One region of the Ruthenibacterium intestinale genome, then DNA from elsewhere that is predicted to be linked to it. Evidence: predicted binding sites of a transcription regulator. Region 1 holds the regulator's gene; each other region holds the start of a gene.
The links. Region 1 encodes Rex, which represses fermentation and respiration genes when NADH is low (regulators of the CRP and FNR family bind a similar motif). Its sites were predicted from a motif close to ATTGTTAANNNNTTAACAAT; they were not measured.
Positions count from the first base shown of each region.

Region 2: WMO24_RS06860 (phosphoglycerate kinase) is a predicted target of Rex. The motif match lies at 1,317-1,336, and genes of this name have one in related genera.
Region 3: WMO24_RS09430 (phosphoenolpyruvate carboxykinase (GTP)) is a predicted target of Rex. The motif match lies at 2,318-2,337, and genes of this name have one in related genera.
Region 4: WMO24_RS09720 ((2Fe-2S) ferredoxin domain-containing protein) is a predicted target of Rex. The motif match lies at 2,107-2,126, and genes of this name have one in related genera.

Region 1 is NZ_JBBMFA010000034.1:3,693-7,900, forward strand. It holds gene WMO24_RS01090 (heavy metal translocating P-type ATPase) at 1-1,448, shown strand, start outside; gene WMO24_RS01095 (metal-sensing transcriptional repressor) at 1,448-1,711, shown strand; gene WMO24_RS01100 (redox-sensing transcriptional repressor Rex) at 1,766-2,392, opposite strand; gene WMO24_RS01105 (isocitrate/isopropylmalate family dehydrogenase) at 2,458-3,615, opposite strand; gene WMO24_RS01110 (aconitate hydratase) at 3,635-4,208, opposite strand, start outside.
Region 2 is NZ_JBBMFA010000082.1:13,414-17,621, forward strand. It holds gene WMO24_RS06860 (phosphoglycerate kinase) at 1-1,216, opposite strand, end outside; gene WMO24_RS06865 (GNAT family N-acetyltransferase) at 1,408-2,631, opposite strand; gene WMO24_RS06870 (VanW family protein) at 2,678-3,385, opposite strand; gene WMO24_RS06875 (hypothetical protein) at 3,562-4,208, opposite strand, start outside.
Region 3 is NZ_JBBMFA010000094.1:22,575-26,782, reverse strand. It holds gene WMO24_RS09440 (LysR family transcriptional regulator substrate-binding protein) at 1-80, opposite strand, end outside; gene WMO24_RS09435 (LysR family transcriptional regulator) at 93-293, opposite strand; gene WMO24_RS09430 (phosphoenolpyruvate carboxykinase (GTP)) at 441-2,225, opposite strand; gene WMO24_RS09425 (acetate/propionate family kinase) at 2,450-3,649, opposite strand; gene WMO24_RS09420 (nucleotidyltransferase family protein) at 3,770-4,208, shown strand, end outside.
Region 4 is NZ_JBBMFA010000095.1:14,562-18,769, reverse strand. It holds gene sigK (RNA polymerase sporulation sigma factor SigK) at 1-108, opposite strand, end outside; gene WMO24_RS09730 (amidohydrolase) at 187-1,788, opposite strand; tRNA gene WMO24_RS09725 (tRNA-Ser) at 1,877-1,967, opposite strand; gene WMO24_RS09720 ((2Fe-2S) ferredoxin domain-containing protein) at 2,151-2,399, shown strand; gene WMO24_RS09715 ([Fe-Fe] hydrogenase large subunit C-terminal domain-containing protein) at 2,396-4,063, shown strand; gene WMO24_RS09710 (SpoIIE family protein phosphatase) at 4,088-4,208, shown strand, end outside.

The sequences.
Region 1 (4,208 bases):
TTGTTCCGGTAGTTATATCGATCGCAGTACTGGCGGCGATTTTTTGGCTTTTGATGGGGCAAACAGCTGAGTTTTCAATTTCCGTTGGAATTGCAGTTCTGGTGGTTTCCTGTCCCTGCGCACTTGGACTTGCCACACCGGTTGCGATTATGGTGGGAACTGGAAAAGGTGCAGAGAATGGAATCCTGATTAAATCCGGAGAAGCTTTGCAAACGGCTCACAATATTCAGGAAGTTGTTTTGGATAAAACAGGAACGATTACAGAGGGAAAACCGGTTGTGACGGATGTCTTTCCTTTGGCAGAACTGTCGCAAACTGACTTTTTGTCGGCTGCGGCCAGCATTGAAGGGCGCAGTGAGCATCCTTTGGCTCAAGCGATTGTGGAGTATGCAAAAGGAAAAAATATAGCGCAGCTTCCCGTCAGTGAGTTTAAGGCGAATTTTGGCCGGGGCGTTTCTGCTTTCGTTGAAGGGGAACTATGGTATGCCGGAAACGAAAAAATGATGCGCGAACAAAAGGTTACACTTTCTGAAAATGCTGTGAGCACTTTGGAGAGATTGAGTGAAGAGGGAAAGACACCGCTGCTGTTTGCATCTGAACAAAAGGGGCTGATTGGAATAATCGCAGTAGCGGATACGATCAAGCCCACCAGCAAAGAAGCAATTTCCATGCTTGAGAAAATGGGCGTTGCTGTGACGATGCTCACAGGAGATAACCAGAAAACTGCGGCAGCGATTCAGCGGCAGCTGGGGATTCAACGAATTATAGCAGAAGTGCTTCCGCAGGAGAAGGAACAGCAAATTGCACGGCTTCAAAAAGACGGAAAAATTGTTGCAATGGTAGGAGACGGAATCAATGACGCACCTGCCCTGGCGCGTGCCGATGTGGGAATTGCGATTGGTGCAGGCACAGACGTAGCAATCGAGAGTGCAGATATTGTTTTGATGAAAAACGATTTGCGGGATGTAGCAACGGCAATTCGACTGTCAAAAGCAGTGATTCGCAATATCAAGGAAAATCTGTTTTGGGCCTTTTTCTACAACAGTATTGGCATTCCTTTGGCGGCAGGGCTTTTGTATCCGCTGTTCCAGGTGAAACTGAATCCCATGTTTGCAGCGGCAGCAATGAGCTTGTCCAGTGTATGTGTTGTGTCCAATGCGTTGAGGCTCAGACGATTTAAGGTTATGTACAGTACGCAAACCCCTGGTGCGGTACAGAATATAAAGGAGGAAGATTTTATGAAAACAGTTACACTTCAGATCGAAGGAATGATGTGCCCGCACTGTGTGGCGCATGTCACACAAGCATTGACAAAAATTCCGGGTGTCGACGCACAGGTGAGCCTGGAAAACAAAGAAGCGGTGTGCACATTGACACAGGATGTTTCCGTGCAGCAGTTGACCGATGCGGTGACGGAAGCAGGTTATTCTGTAACAGAGGTGAAGTGATGAAGGCAGATCCTCAAAAAGTCACACGGCTTTTAAAAACAGCTCGCGGACAACTGGATGGAATACTGGCGATGGTAGAGGAAAATCGCTATTGCATGGACATTTCCAACCAGATCCTTGCCACACAGTCGATTTTGTCCAAAGTAAATCGCGAGATTCTGAAAGCGCACATGAACGGGTGTGTGAAGGATGCATTTGAAAGTGGGAACGCAGAAGAAAAGATTGAAGAGATAACGGCGCTTTTGGAAAAATTGAGCCGCTAAAACAAAAACCTTCGGGGTCTTTCGATCCCGAAGGTTTTATATTTTGTAAGAGAATCAATTATTGCGGACGCGATAACCCAAACTTATCAGACTATCGCCCAAATGGACATTTTCTACGGTAATGCCATCGTAAACCACTGATAAGTCGTAATGGCTGAAATTCCAATATCCTTTGATGCCAAGAGCGACAAGGGAAGGGGCAAGTTCCTGTGCACTTTGACGCGGAATGCAGAGAACCGCAACTTCAGGATGATGCTCTTTGCAAAATGATTCCAAGTCCGCAATGTCCAAAATGTCTACGCCGGAAAGCTGGCGCCCGATTTCTTCCGGGTTCTTATCGAACGCAGCGATTAGTTGGTATCCTTTGGCTTCAGCTGTCAAATAGCCGGAAATCGCGCGGCCCAGACGACCGGTTCCAATTAAAATTGTATCCAACTTTTTTTCGCTGAACAGGAGATTGGTGATTTCCCGCAGCAATACATCCACGTGGTAACCAATGCCCTGTTGGCCGAAGCCGCCAAAACAGTTGAAGTCCTGACGCACCTGCGAGGCGGTCGTTCCCATAATTTTGGCAAGTTCACTGGAAGAAACTTTTACAACGCCGTTTTTATGCATATCAGAAAGATAGCGATAATATTTGGGCAACCGTTTGATGACCGGCAGAGAAACCTTGTTCTGCATGGTTTGGATTCACCCGACCTTTTTAGAATAAAATTTTTCTTTCCGCTGCTGTAAAGTGCGCTCTGTCAAAGCGTTTCAATGGTGCGCATCACATAATCGCCGAATTCCTCACAGGTGCAGCCCGTGTCACGTCCGGTGATGGTAAGCGCTTTTTCCTCAAACATGCATTTATCCAGCGCGGCAGTCAGCTGGTCGGATTCTTTTTGATATCCAATGTGGGACAGGAGCATGGCGCTTGCGCGCAGCATGCTGCAGGGATCTGCATATTTGGCGCGGCCCTCCTTGACCATACGGGGGGCGGAGCCGTGAATCGCTTCAAACATTGCATATCTTTTGCCAATGTTTCCGGAACCGGCGGTGCCTACACCACCCTGGAATTCTGCAGCTTCATCGGTAATGATATCGCCATATAGATTCGGCAAAACAAAGACCTGGAAGTCCTGACGGCGCTTCGGGTCGACCAGTTTGGCGGTCATGATATCAATGTACCAGTCATCGGTAACGATTTCCGGATATTTGGCACCCATTTCCTGGCAGAGACGCAGGAACTTGCCGTCGGTCGCTTTGACAATGTTTGCCTTGGTGACGATGGAAACACGGTTTTTGTGGTTTTTGTGCGCAAAATCATAAGCAAGTGCAGCAATTCGCTCCGTTCCGTCTGTAGTGGTGACGGTGAAGTCAATGGAAATACCGTCCTCGGTTTCAAAACCGCAGCTGCCGAGCGTGTAGGCTCCTTCTGTGTTTTCACGGAAGAACGTCCAGTCAATGCCCTGCTCCGGTACTTTTACGGGGCGAACGTTGGCGAAAAGGTCCAATTCTTTGCGCATAGCGACGTTGGCGCTTTCGATGTTCGGCCACTCGTCTCCGGCGCGCGGGGTGGTTGTAGGGCCTTTCAAAATGACATGGCATGCTTTCAATTCGGCAAGCACATCATCCGGGATCGCCTTCATATGTGCGGCGCGGTTTTCAATGGTAAGACCGTCGATTTCTTTGAAAACGATGCGGCCTTTGGCGACGTCATCTTTCAAAAGGAAGCGAAGAACACGCTCAGCCTCGTGTGTGATGGTGGGACCAATGCCGTCACCACCGCAGATGCCGATGACGATTTGATCCAGCTTGGAATAATCCACAAAGTCACCCTGGGCGCGCATCTTGGCAACGCGGGCTTTTTGTGCTTCAATCAGTTCTCCAAATCTTTCTTTGGCTTCGTTTACAGATACCATGATCAGAAGCTCCTCTCTTTTATTTCAGCGTTTTTTCACGGGTGAAATTCAGCAAACCGCCAGCTTTGATGATTTCGGCCTGACGGGCGGAAATATCACATTTCAGTGCAAATTCAGCGCCGGTCTCTTTGTCACTCAGGCGGATCTCTGCGCCTTCCAGACCCGCAAAAACGTTGTCAAGCACCAAAGTGTCGTTCAAGTTGATTCGTTCGTAATCATCCGGATTTACAAATTCCAGCGGCAGAATGCCTGCATTTACCAGATTGGCTTTGTGGATGCGCGCGAAACTTTTGGTGATGACAGCACGGATACCCAGATACAACGGTACAAGGGCCGCGTGCTCACGGCTGGATCCCTGACCGTAGTTGGAGCCGCCTACGATAAAACCGCCGTCAGCAGATGCCAGAGCGCGTTTCGGAAATTCCGGATCACAAACTTCAAAACAATAATTGGCCAAATGAGGAATATTGGAACGATAGGGAAGAATTTTGCTTCCAGCGGGCATAATGTGGTCTGTGGTGATATTATCGCCGACCTTCAGCAGGCAGGGAAGTTCAAAAACATTTTCCAGAGGTTTCGCCTGCGGAAGCGGC
Region 2 (4,208 bases), on a different contig from region 1:
CGTTGGCGATGCAGTCGATGCCGGGCAGAACTTTGCCCTCCAGATACTCCAGGGAAGCGCCGCCGCCCGTGGAGATGTGGGTCATCTTGTCCGCATAGCCCAGCTGCATCACAGCCGCGGCAGAGTCGCCGCCGCCGATGACCGTGGTCGCGTCGGTCTCGGCCAGAGCCTTGGCCACCGCTTTGGTGCCCGCGGCCAGAACCGGGTTCTCGAACACGCCCATGGGGCCGTTCCAGACAACGGTCTTGGCAGCCTTGACCGCCTGGCTGAACAGCTCCTGCGTCTTGGGACCGATGTCCAGACCCATCATGTCTGCGGGGATCTTGTCCGCATCCACATAGCTCACAGCAATTTCGGCGTCAATGGGGTCGGGGAAGGCGGGCGCCACGGTGGTGTCCACCGGCAGCAGCAGCTGCACGCCCTTCTCCTGGGCTTTTTTCAGCATCTCTTTGCAGTAGTCCAGCTTCTCGTCGTCCACCAGGCTCTTGCCCACTTCGTTGCCCTGGGCTTTCAGGAAGGTGTAAGCCATGCCGCCGCCGATGATCAGCGTGTCCACCTTGTTCAGCAGGTTCTCGATCACGCTCAGCTTGTCCGCCACTTTTGCGCCGCCCAGAATGGCCACGAAGGGACGCACGGGGTCATTGACCGCGTTGCCCAGGTAACGGATCTCTTTTTCCATCAGGTAGCCCACAGCGGTGGTCTTGATATAGTCGGTCACGCCGGCGGTGGAGCAGTGCGCACGGTGCGCGGAGCCGAAGGCATCGTTCACGTAAGCGCTGTTCTCGCCCACCAGGTCCGCCAGGTCTTTGGAGAACTCCGGCAGGTTCTTGGTCTCTTCTTTGCGGAAACGGGTGTTCTGCAGCAGGACCACGTCGCCGTCCTTCATGGCGGCCACAGCGGCCTTGGCGTTTTCGCCGGTCACGTTGTCATCGTTGGCGAACACAACTTCTTTGCCCAGCAGTTCGCTCAGGCGCACAGCCACAGGCGCCAGGCTGAATTTCTCTTCCGGTCCGTTCTTGGGTTTGCCCAGATGGCTGCACAGAACCAGACGGCCGCCGTTCTCGATCAGTTTTTTAATGGTGGGCAGAGCCGCCACGATGCGGTTGTCGTTGGTGATCACGCCGTCCTTCATGGGAACGTTGAAGTCGCAGCGGACCAGTACGTTTTTGCCCTTTACGTCAATATCTTCTACGGTTTTTTTGCCAAGAGTGCTCATTGGTTTAACTCCCTTTCTCGCAAAAATTTGGGTGAGCAGCATTTCTGATGCTCATACATCTTATATTATAGTGCTTTGGGGGATTTTTAGCAAGTGTCGGCATGACAAATTTTTCACAAATCACGGGGCCCGGCTGGGCATTTTGGCAACAAAAATCCGGCTCTGCAAAAGCTGTGCAGAGCCGGGCAAAATCAGAAATAGTCGGAGAAGAAGGGGGTCTGCTGTTCGATGGCGTCTTCCAGCATGTGCACCGTGTCCGGCGCGCACACCAGCCGGCCGATCTTGTGCAGGTAATCCGGCCGCTTGTAGCCCAGGAGCATGGTGGTCAGCGTCTGAATATTGGTGCGGTCGGCACACTTGCAGCTGACCCGGCGGATGCTGCCCCGGCCGTCGGCGCCGATCTCCAGTTCAAAGGTCCCCTGGTTCCAGCTCAGCAGCGGGTCCTCCAGCTGGAACACCCACCGGCGGTCGGCGGTGTCGGGTTTGAAGGGGTACTGACGGATGAACCCTTCCACGTCCACGATGCGGGCCATGTAGTAAGGAGAGATGGTCTCCTTGATGTCTGCATCCTCCAGCAAAAAGGCCAGGGGCTCATCGGTGAAAATGTCGCCCTCCACCTTGGAGATCATGGAGAAGTGCGCGCCGATGAAGTTCCACAGCCCGCTGCGGGCCTCTTCGTTCATGAACACCATGTCCTTGACGTGGAACACATCGTCCACAATGCGGTACATCACGTACCCGGTGGAAATTCCCTCGTCGTTGTAATACACAGCGGCCATCATATCGTCGGGGTCCCACAGGAAGTACTCGTTCCAGGCCAGATCGTCCCGAATCAGAGCGCCGTGGGTCTGCAGGGCAAAGCGGTGGTAGGTGTCCCGCACTTCCGGTCCGTCCACGTCCACGCGCACCACTTCGCCGGATACCGGCCGGCTTTTGGGAAGCTGATAATCGTTGATCTCGAAGGAGATCTTGTCGGAGATGATCTCCCAGCCCTTGCGGCGGTAATAGGGGATGGAATAGGGGAACAGGTAGGAGATGGTCTGCCCCCGCCCGCGCATGTTGGTCAGCGCCTGATACAGCAGCTTGTGCATCAGCCCCTGGCCGGAGTACTCGGGATAGGTGCCCACGCCCGTCAGGCCGCCCATGTCGTAGGTGTGGCCGAAAATGCGCACTTTCATGGGGTATACGGCCACCTGAGAGATCAGCTTGTCACCGTCGAACCAGCCCAGCACGTCCGCCCGTTCCAGCGTGGGGGACTTGGCGCGCATCATGTCTTTTTCTTCCCAGCCGATCTCCTTCAGCTCCTGGTCGGTGACCTGAAACACATAGCGGAGAAGCTGGTTATATTGGGTGAGGTGTTCCAGCCCCACCGGCTGCATTTTGAATTGCCGTTTCCGGCCGAATTTTCTGCCCATTGGCATTTCCTTCTTTCACGGCCGCTGTGCCGCGGCCCTGAAAATATTATACCCCGGCGGAAAAATCCTGTCCAGCGGGCTGCAGATCCAGGGCGGACACATCGTACTGCACGCGGGCGTGGTTGTGTTTGAGAAGCTGCCGGTCCAATGTGTTGCCCGTGCGCTTGTCCACGCAGGTGCGCACAATGTCGTTCACCCGGTACACGCCGTCCGCCTCCTGCACGAAGGCTTCGTTTTGGGCGCGCACATGATACTTCACCGGCTGGGCTGCGCTGCACCGGATCTCGCCGCACAGATAGCCGCCCTCCAACCACACGCACAGCTGCCAGGTGTCGGGGGTGTCGTTGCGCACCCGGTAGTCCAGATAATTGTACAAAATGGAGGTCCCGGTGCCGAAGGGTACCTTGCGGCCGAAGTCCGGGAACAGGTCCACTCCGTCGTGATGATGGTACTCGGTCACGGTCAAAGGCGTGTGCAGCACCATCCAGTGCAAAAGGTTGGTAAACTGGCACATGCCGCCGCCGATGTCCCGGTCCGGCCGTCCCTGCTTGATGATCAGCCCTGTGCGGTAGCCCCGCCGCGCGGTGCACGGCCCCACCAGGCGCCAGAAAGAAAAGGTCTCGCCCGGGCGCAGCAGAATGCCGTCCACCCGGGGCGCGGCCAGGGCCAGGTTCACCGCTTTGTTTTTCTGCAGCACCGGATCCACCTGGCCCAGCGTGCGGCAGATCAGCGACGAGTGGCGGTACACCACCACGGGAAGGCGGCTGTCAGAGTGCGTGAGGGCAAAAGGAATGCGCCGCAGAAAGTCGGCGGCGCGGCGCTGGGCCCGGCACCGCCAGGTGGACAGCGCATAGGCCCAGGGGCCCAGCTGGCAAAACAGCGGGCGGCTTATACCGCCCCATTCAGAAAATTCATGAACGGTTACACCTCTCAGTTGTTTGAAATGGGGGAAAATTCCCGGTACACAGGGCGGGACGCGAAGTAATCCTCCGGGTCCATCAGAGCGTAGATGGAAAAATGGTCTTCATAAGATGCAGTCGTGCCGTCCGAAGAGGTGAAGGGCCGCTGAAAAAATTGATAGGCATTGAGCACCAGAAATTGTCCGTTGATTTGGGCCAGAGGCTGAATCAATTCGGGTTCCCAAATCGGTCCTTCTTCCGGCGCGGGTGTTTCGATGTGCTCTCGAAATTCTTCCATCAACGTCAGCTCGGTCAGAGGTCCGTCCGGCGGAGACAAGGCGAAAAGATGCCGGGAAGCGTATTTGGAGCCCTCCGGCCTGATGAATGCGGACACAACCAAACGATCCCCAAGGGCATACAGCATCCAAGTGTCAGCAGAACTATTTTTCGCGCACGTGTGCAGGATGCTGCTTTTCTCCCTGTGCTCACCTTTGGACAGATCGTAACACAGCAGCATACCATCATTAGAAACGTAATAGACTTTGTCCTCAAACAGTGCGCAGACATTGGGGTAAACAATGCCTTCATAGATGGAAATTTCGTCCAGCTGTGTCAGCGGTGTCTCAATCCCCTCGGGGGACAGAAGGCTCAAATTCACGCCTTGGGTGGGATTTTCAT
Region 3 (4,208 bases), on a different contig from region 1:
GCCACCGCCACATGCAGCCGGCTGACCAGCCTGGCGTCCTGCGTGTCCCGCAGCCGCTCCAGCATCTGGAATTTATCCAAAATGGACTGGGCCTAGTAATACATTTGCCGCCCGGTCTGTGTGGGGCGCACCCCTTTGCTGGTGCGTTCCAAAAGTTCGCAGCCCATTTCCTTTTCCAATGCATTGATGGTGCGGCTCAGGCTGGGCTGGGCCACAAACAGTTTCTGCGCAGCTGCGCTGATGCTGCCGCAGTCCACCACTTCGATAAAATATTGAAGCTGCCTGCGCTGCATAATCGTTCCTCCTTTTCCCCGCGGTTTCCGAAACAGTTCATTCATGGTTTCGGCTATTTTTTACTGCTTTAATCTGCAAATATCCCTGCTTCTTCACAAAAAACAGGCAGCAGATTGCTCTGCTGCCTGTTTTGAATTGACTTTATCTTATTTGGACAGACGGGCACGCAGGTCAGCCAGCTGTTTGCGCAGCTCAGCGGGCACACGCTCGCCGATCTGATCGTACAGCTCCTCTACGCCCTTGACGTCTTCCAGCCACAGATCGTTGTCGATCTCCAGCAGGCCCTTCAGGACATCCAGAGTGATGTCGGACAGGCCTTCGATGTTGATGTCTTCTGCCTTAGGCACATAGCCGATCGGGGTTTCCACCGCGTCCACTTTGCCCTCGCAGCGATCCAGCATCCACATCAGGACACGCATGTTGTCGCCGAAGCCCGGCCAAATGAAGTGGCCGTTGTCATCGGTGCGGAACCAGTTGACATGGAAGATCTTGGGAGCTTTGTCGCCCAATTTCTTGCCCATCTCCAGCCAGTGGCCGAAGTAGTCGCCCATGTTGTAGCCGCAGAAGGGACGCATGGCCATCGGGTCACGGCGGACAACGCCCACAGCGCCGGTAGCGGCAGCAGTGGTCTCAGAAGCCATGGCAGAGCCCACATACACGCCGTGCTCCCAGCTGAAGGACTGGTACACCAGCGGAGCGGTCTTCGCGCGGCGGCCGCCGAAGACCATCGCGGTCACAGGCACGCCCATGGGGTTGTTGAACTCTTTGGACAGGCAGGGGCAGTTCTCAGCCGGAGCCGTGAAACGGGAGTTGGGATGAGCCAGCTTGCCGCCGTTGGCAACATACTCTTTGCCGTTGACGGGGATACCGGTCCACTCCTGAGCATCCTCGGGAGGATTCTTATCCAGGCCTTCCCACCACACAGTGTTGTCCGCCAGGTTGTGGGCAACGTTGGTGAAGATGGTGCCCTTCATGGTGGTGTGCAGCGCGTTGGGGTTGGATTTCTCGTTGGTGCCGGGGGCAACGCCGAAGAAGCCGTTCTCGGGGTTGATGGCATACAGACGGCCGTCCTCACCGATGTGCATCCAGGCGATGTCGTCGCCTACGGTCCACACTTTGTAGCCCTGTTTTGCATAAACCTCAGGCGGAATCAGCATGGCCAGGTTGGTCTTGCCGCAGGCAGAGGGGAAGGCAGCGGTGATGTATTTGGTCTCGCCATTGGGGCACTCGATGCCCAGGATCAGCATGTGCTCGGCCATCCAGCCCTCTTTCATGCCCTGGTAGGAAGCGATGCGCAGAGCAAAGCATTTTTTGCCCAGCAGCACGTTGCCGCCGTAACCGGAGTTGATGGACCAGATTGCATTCTCTTCGGGGAACTGCACAATGTAGCGGTTCTCCTCGTTGATGTCGGCTTTCGCGTGCTGGCCGCGCACGAAGTCGTTGGAATCGCCCAGCTGACGCAGCGCTTTCACGCCGATGCGGGTCATGATGTCCATGTTCAGGACAACGTAGATGGAGTCCGTGACCTCAATGCCCACTTTGGAGAACGGGCTGCCGATGGGGCCCATGCAGTACGGAATCACGTACATGGTGCGGCCTTTCATGCAGCCGGTGTACATGGGAACCAGTTTTGCTTTCATCTCTTCGGGGTCCATCCAGTTGTTGATGACGCCCGCGTCTTCTTTGTTCTTGGTGCAGATGAACGTGCGGCCCTCTACACGGGCAACGTCGTTCTTCGCGGTGTGATGCAGAACGCAGCCAGGCAGTTTCTCCTGGTTCAGTTCCGTCATTTCGCCAGTTTTGAAGGCTTCCTCGCGCAGAGCGCGCAGCTGACCCTCAGAGCCGTCGATCCAAATGGTCTTGTCCGGAGTCATCAGGCCTTCCATTTCTTTGACCCAGTCCAGAACATGCTGATTGTTCGTCAAAGCCATAATTGAATCACCTTTCCTTTAAAAAATCCCTCTCGCATAAAGTGGTGAACAGAACAGTTCGATCAAAATGCGATTTGGTTTCATTATACCTTTTTGTTAAAAAAAACACAAGATTTTTCCGCGAAAAAGCCGCACTCTTTTTCCCGGATGTGCCGATTGTTCGCTTTTTGCGGATATCTTTGCAAAAAAGGCGGTCGTCCCGCAGGACGGCCGCCTAGCCGAAATTACTTCGCAGCTTCCACCAGAGCCTTGGTGTCGCGGGCAATCATCAGTTCCTCGTTGGTGCAGATGACCAGCACTTTCACGCGGCTGCCTTTGCCGCTGATGTCCATGATGTCGCCGGTGCGTTTGCAGTTTTTCTCCGGATCCACGGAAATGCCCAAAAAGCCCATGTTCTCGCACACACTGGCACGCATGCGATAATCGTTCTCGCCGATGCCGCCGGTGAAGACCACGCAGTCCAGACCGCCCATGGCCGCAGCATAAGAACCGATGTATTTCTTGATCTGATAAGCCAGCATCTCGGTGGCCAGCTTGGCGCGCTCATTGCCGGCATCCGCCGCATTGGTCACGTCGCGCATATCGCTGGAAACGCCGGAAACACCCAGCAGGCCGCATTTCTTGTTCAGGTAATCGGCCATCTCCTGACCATGGATGCCCAGTTTCTGCTCCATGTAAGTCACAACACTGGGGTCTAGGTCGCCGCAGCGGGTGCCCATCAGAACACCGGCCAGCGGGGTCAGGCCCATGCTGGTGTCCATGCACTTGCCGGCTTTGACCGCGGAGATGGAGCTGCCGTTGCCCAGATGGCAGGTGACCATCTTCAAATCGCTGCTGTTCAGGTACTCAGCAGCCGCCATGCTCACATAGCGGTGGCTGGTGCCGTGCGCGCCATAGCGGCGGATGGAGTACTTTTCATACATCTCATAGGGAACGCCGTACATATACGCCTTGGCGGGCATGGTCTGATGGAACGTGGTGTCGAACACAACCACGTTGGGGACCTTCTCGCCAAATACAGCCTTGGCGCTGCGCAGGCCCTGCACGTGTGCCATGTTGTGCACGGGAGCCAGCGGTGCGATCTCTTCGATTTTGTCGATGATGGCATCGGTGACGATCTCAGATTTGGTAAAGAACTCGGCGCCCTGCACCACGCGGTGACCGATGGCGGAAATCTCGCTCTTGTCTTTCACCACAGCGCCCTCGCCCGTGGTCATCATTTCGACTACCTTCATGAACGCCTCAGTGTGCGTGGGGAACGGCACCTCCTGGCTCCATTCGCCGCCGTTGGCCTTGTGGGTGATCTTGCTGCCTTCAATGCCGATGCGCTCGCACAGACCTTTGCACAGCACGCTTTCGTCCGTCATATCAATGAGCTGATATTTCAGAGAGCTGGAACCGCAGTTGATGACCAGAACTTTCATAGTTTCTTTTTCCTCCTAAACGTTTCAAATGCCCGCCTTTTGATCAGCAGGCACTTTTCTTCCTTATCTTTTTTATTATATAATGGTAAAAATTCATTTGCAAGGCACGAAAGGGGTTTTATGTTGAAAATCGTTGGAATCATAGCGGAATACGACCCGTTTCACGCCGGGCACGCCTGGCAGATTCAGCAGGCACGGCAGGCGGGCGCCCGGGCCGTGGTGTGCGTGATGAGCCCTTCCGTAGTCCAGCGGGGCGGATGCGCTCTGTTCCCCACCCCGGTGCGGGTGCGGGCGGCACTGGCGGGCGGCGCGGATCTGGTGCTGTCCCTGCCCGCTCCCTACGCCACGTTGAGCGCCGAGGGGTTTGCCGCGGCCGGCGTGCATCTTTTGAGCATGCTGGGTTGTGTGGACACCCTGTGTTTCGGCGCGGAAACCCCTGACCCGGAACTTCTGCACCGGACGGCCCAAACGCTCCGCAGGCCGGAGTTCCAGCGGGAGATGCGTCATGCGCTGCGCCAGGGCGGCGGCTTTGCCGCAGCCCGAGCTGCCGCGGCCGAAG
Region 4 (4,208 bases), on a different contig from region 1:
TTCAAAAGCCTCAATTTCTTCCCGGGCACTCAGCGGCTTTGGGAAGCTGCTGCTTTCCAAATGAAGCGCAAAATAAAGAATATGGCTTGCGATAAAGCTCAAAATCATTCCAAACAATTGCTCATCCCCTCCCTTTAATGTATTGTATGGTAAATCATGGTACACAAATGCAAAGAGCTGCGAATTTTATTCCGCAGCTCTTTTTTGATAAATGGTGCGTCCCTCTTTTATGGTTTCAAGCACCTCTATATTTTTTAATGCTTCCGCTGGGACATCCAAAGGATTTTGGGACAAAATCACCATGTCTGCCAATTTCCCCGGTTTTAAACTTCCCTTACGGTTCTCTTCAAAATATTGATATGCGCCATGAATTGTGATTGCCTTTAAAGCAGCCAGCGTATCAATGCGCTCCTCTTCTCCCAGAATCCTGCCTGTTTTGGTTTTCCGATTTACTGCACACCACACTGTTTCCATCATATCCGGCTCAATGACTGGTGCGTCCTGATGAAAAGTAAACGGAAGCCCCAAACGCATCGCTGTCTGAGCAGGACTGATTTTACTTGCGCGTAAGTCCCCAAAATTTTGCACATGAACCTCTCCCCAATGATACACATGCGCTATAAAAAAGGATGGCAAAACACCAAGCTCCCGCATCAACGGAAGCTGGTCAGTTCCCACAAGCTGTGCATGGATCATAACGGGCCGGATATCCGGTGCATCATCTAACTCTCCCATCGCACGAGCAACTGCCTGAAGATATTGCTGCGCCGCTGCATCACCGTTGCAGTGTGCTAAAATCTGACGTCCTTCTCGCATGGCACGACGCACGGCATTTAAAACGTCTTTATCCATCATGGAAGGATAACCAAAATTCTCCTCTTGCCCCACATATGCAGTGCGCATCCAGGCAGTTCTGCTCTGTGGAGAGCCATCTAAAAAGATTTTGTATCCGCCGATTTTCAGATGGTCCGAATATTGATCAACATGTTTGGCCATTTGGGTGGCGATGGTCCCATAGTCCTCAACACCTGCATATGCGACAACATCCAGTTCTAATGCATGTGATGTGCAGAGCATCTGATAGAGACCCACCATCTCTTTCATAAGATATCCATCCTGAACGGTCGTAATGCCATAAGACGCATAACGCTTCTGCGCCTGCTTTAATGCATTAAGAATCTCTTCCGACTGTGGCATGGGAATTTGCTTCAAGTATGAAAGAAAGGCATTTTCTTCCATATAACCCGTTGGCTCTCCCGCTTCATCCTTTTCAATTTTTCCGCCTGCTGGCGCCATGCTGCTTCTGGTAATCCCCAGAAAATTCAGCGCAGCTGTATTAAATACACCATTGTGACCCGAACGATGCTGTAAAACAATCGGGTGACCAGAAGAGGCCTCATCCAGTATTTCACGTGTAGGGTGGGTTTGTTCATCCAGCGCATTATGGTCGTATCCTTTGACGATAACCCACTGGTTGTCCGGCAGATGTCTGTTCTCAATAAACGCAGCAATTCTTTTTTGAATATCTGAAAACGTGTGAGCCCCCTCTACGGACACCTGAAGCAGCGACATTGCATATCCCATAAAATGGCTGTGCGCATCAATAAAAGAGGGCATCAGCGTGTGGCCTTGCAAGTCCACACATTCAAAATGCGTTCCAGCTGCCTGCCTGACTTCGTCCAGCGCTCCAACAGCTACAATCTTGCCATCCTGTTCCAGCAGCGCTTGGGCACAGGAAGGCGTTTCCATGGTTAGAATCGTACCGTTCCAATAAAGTTTTTGCCGCAAACCCTTGCCCTCCTTTTTTCCTGCATATACATTCGTCTGAATCCACCGTGTTAAACAAAAAACCGGAAGCAAAGCTTCCGGTTTTTTCTGGCGGAGAGTTAGGGATTTGAACCCTAGGTACCTTTAAAGGGTACACACGATTTCCAGTCGTGCGCCTTAGACCACTCAGCCAACTCTCCATGGCACAAAGTGCTTTATTATATTACCCGATTTCATTACAAAAGTCAAGCAAAAAATTAAAAAAGATCAAATTAATTCTCTGGGTTTTCTCCTATTGACCCGGTCCTTTTTCCTTTATATAATTAAAAATGAACAATTTTTGTTAAAAAGATAACGTTTCAGAAAGGCTCGGTGGACATACTATGAATATTTGCGTTTGTGTCGGATCTTCTTGTCATTTAAAAGGTTCTTACGATGTGATTCAGATGATGAAAGAGAATCTGGAAAAGAACAATTTAACAGACAAGGTGAATCTTTCTGCCGCCTTTTGTCTCGGAAAGTGTACACATGGCGTTTCTGTGAAAATCGATGATGAAATCATTACCGGTTGGAACAAAGATAGCTTCGATTCTCTTTTCCAAGAAAAGGTCCTCGGAGGGCTTTCAAAATGAATAGGTTTCTACAGCTCAAAAAATCGAACTGCAAAAACTGTTATAAATGCATCCGGAGCTGTCCGGTAAAAAGTATTAAATTTGCAGATGGACAGGCAAACATCATTGCGGATGACTGCATTCTTTGTGGCAATTGTTTTGTCAACTGCCCGCAGGATGCGAAACAAGTGCGCCTTGATACGCCTCATGTTAAAGAGCTGATTGCTTCCGGTCGTCCTGTCATCGCAAGTGTAGCCCCTTCTTTCATTGCGGAATTTCCCGTGAAAGATTTTGCCGCCATGCGTACCGCGCTTCTTTCTCTGGGCTTTTCTGATGCCGAGGAAACCGCAATTGGCGCTACTGTGGTCAAACAGGAGTACGAACGAATGATTGCCAGTGGAGAGCACGATGTCATTATCTCTTCCTGCTGCCACAGCATCAACTCTTTAATTCAAAAGTACCACCCTCTTGCCCTGCCCATGCTCGCACCCGTCCTGTCTCCCATGCTGGCCCACGGCAAGCTGATCAAAGAAGCGCAGGCCAATGCAGCCGTTGTCTTTATTGGCCCCTGCATTTCCAAAAAGGAAGAAGCGGAACTTTACTCCGAATATTGCGATGCGGTGCTGACCTTTGAAGAACTTGAGGCGTGGTTTGAGGAAAAAGGCATCTCCTTTTTCCTTTCAGAGGAAGACATCGGAAATAAACGTGCGCGCTTCTTCCCGATCAAGGGCGGCGTCATTAAAAGCATGCACACTGAACAAAGTGATTTTACATACCTCGCAGTAGACGGTGTGGAAAATTGCATTGCTGCTCTTCAGGAAATTGAAGCGGGCAATCTGCATCATTGCTTTATAGAGATGAACGCCTGCGAAGGCGCTTGTGTCAATGGGCCCGGAATCCGCCATCACCATGCTTCCCCTTTGAGCGGTGAGATCAAAGTGCTTGATTTTGCCGGAGAAGGCGAATTTACTTCCGCCGACCCGGGCGATTTGTCTAAAAACATGCCTTATGTCGGCACACACAGTCAAATTCCCGGCGAAAATACGATTCGGGAAATTCTTGCCAAGATGGGCAAAACAAGCCCGGAGCAGGAGCTGAACTGTGGCAGCTGCGGCTACAATACCTGCCGAGAAAAAGCCATCGCTGTGTATCAGGGCAAAGCGGATTTAAGCATGTGCCTGCCCTATTTAAAGGAACGTGCCGAAACGTTTTCCGGTTATGTAATCAATACGACGCCCAATGCCATTTTGATCCTGGACGAAGATCTGTGCGTACAGCAAATCAACCGTGCCGGCTGCAGTCTCTTCAATTTGAAAAATCCTGCTGATATTATTGGTTCGCCGATTGTCCGTCTTGTAAACCCGGCGGAATATCTGAACGTTATGACTACCGGCATTCCCGTAAAAGAGAAAAAGGTCTATCTGGCAGAATACAGCAAATACGTTTCCCAGACCATTGTGTACGATCGGGAGTATCACATCATTTTCATTATTATGCGCGATATTACTTCTGAGGAGGTTCAGGCCGGTCAGCATGCCGAGCTTTGCAATCGCACAGCTGAAATCACCAACGAAGTAATTGAAAAACAGATGCGCGTAGTACAGGAAATTGCAAGTCTTTTGGGTGAGACAACGGCAGAAACCAAAATTGCATTGACACAGCTTCGAGATGCCATCCAGAAATAAGTAAGAGAAAGGCAGAGCCAAACGATGAACCATTTGTGGACTGATACCGGTTACGTGAGCATCAATCACGTAGGAGAACAGCTTTGTGGCGATCGGGTGGAAATCATTGGAGACAACGAAAATTCTGTCACACTTGTTTTGGCGG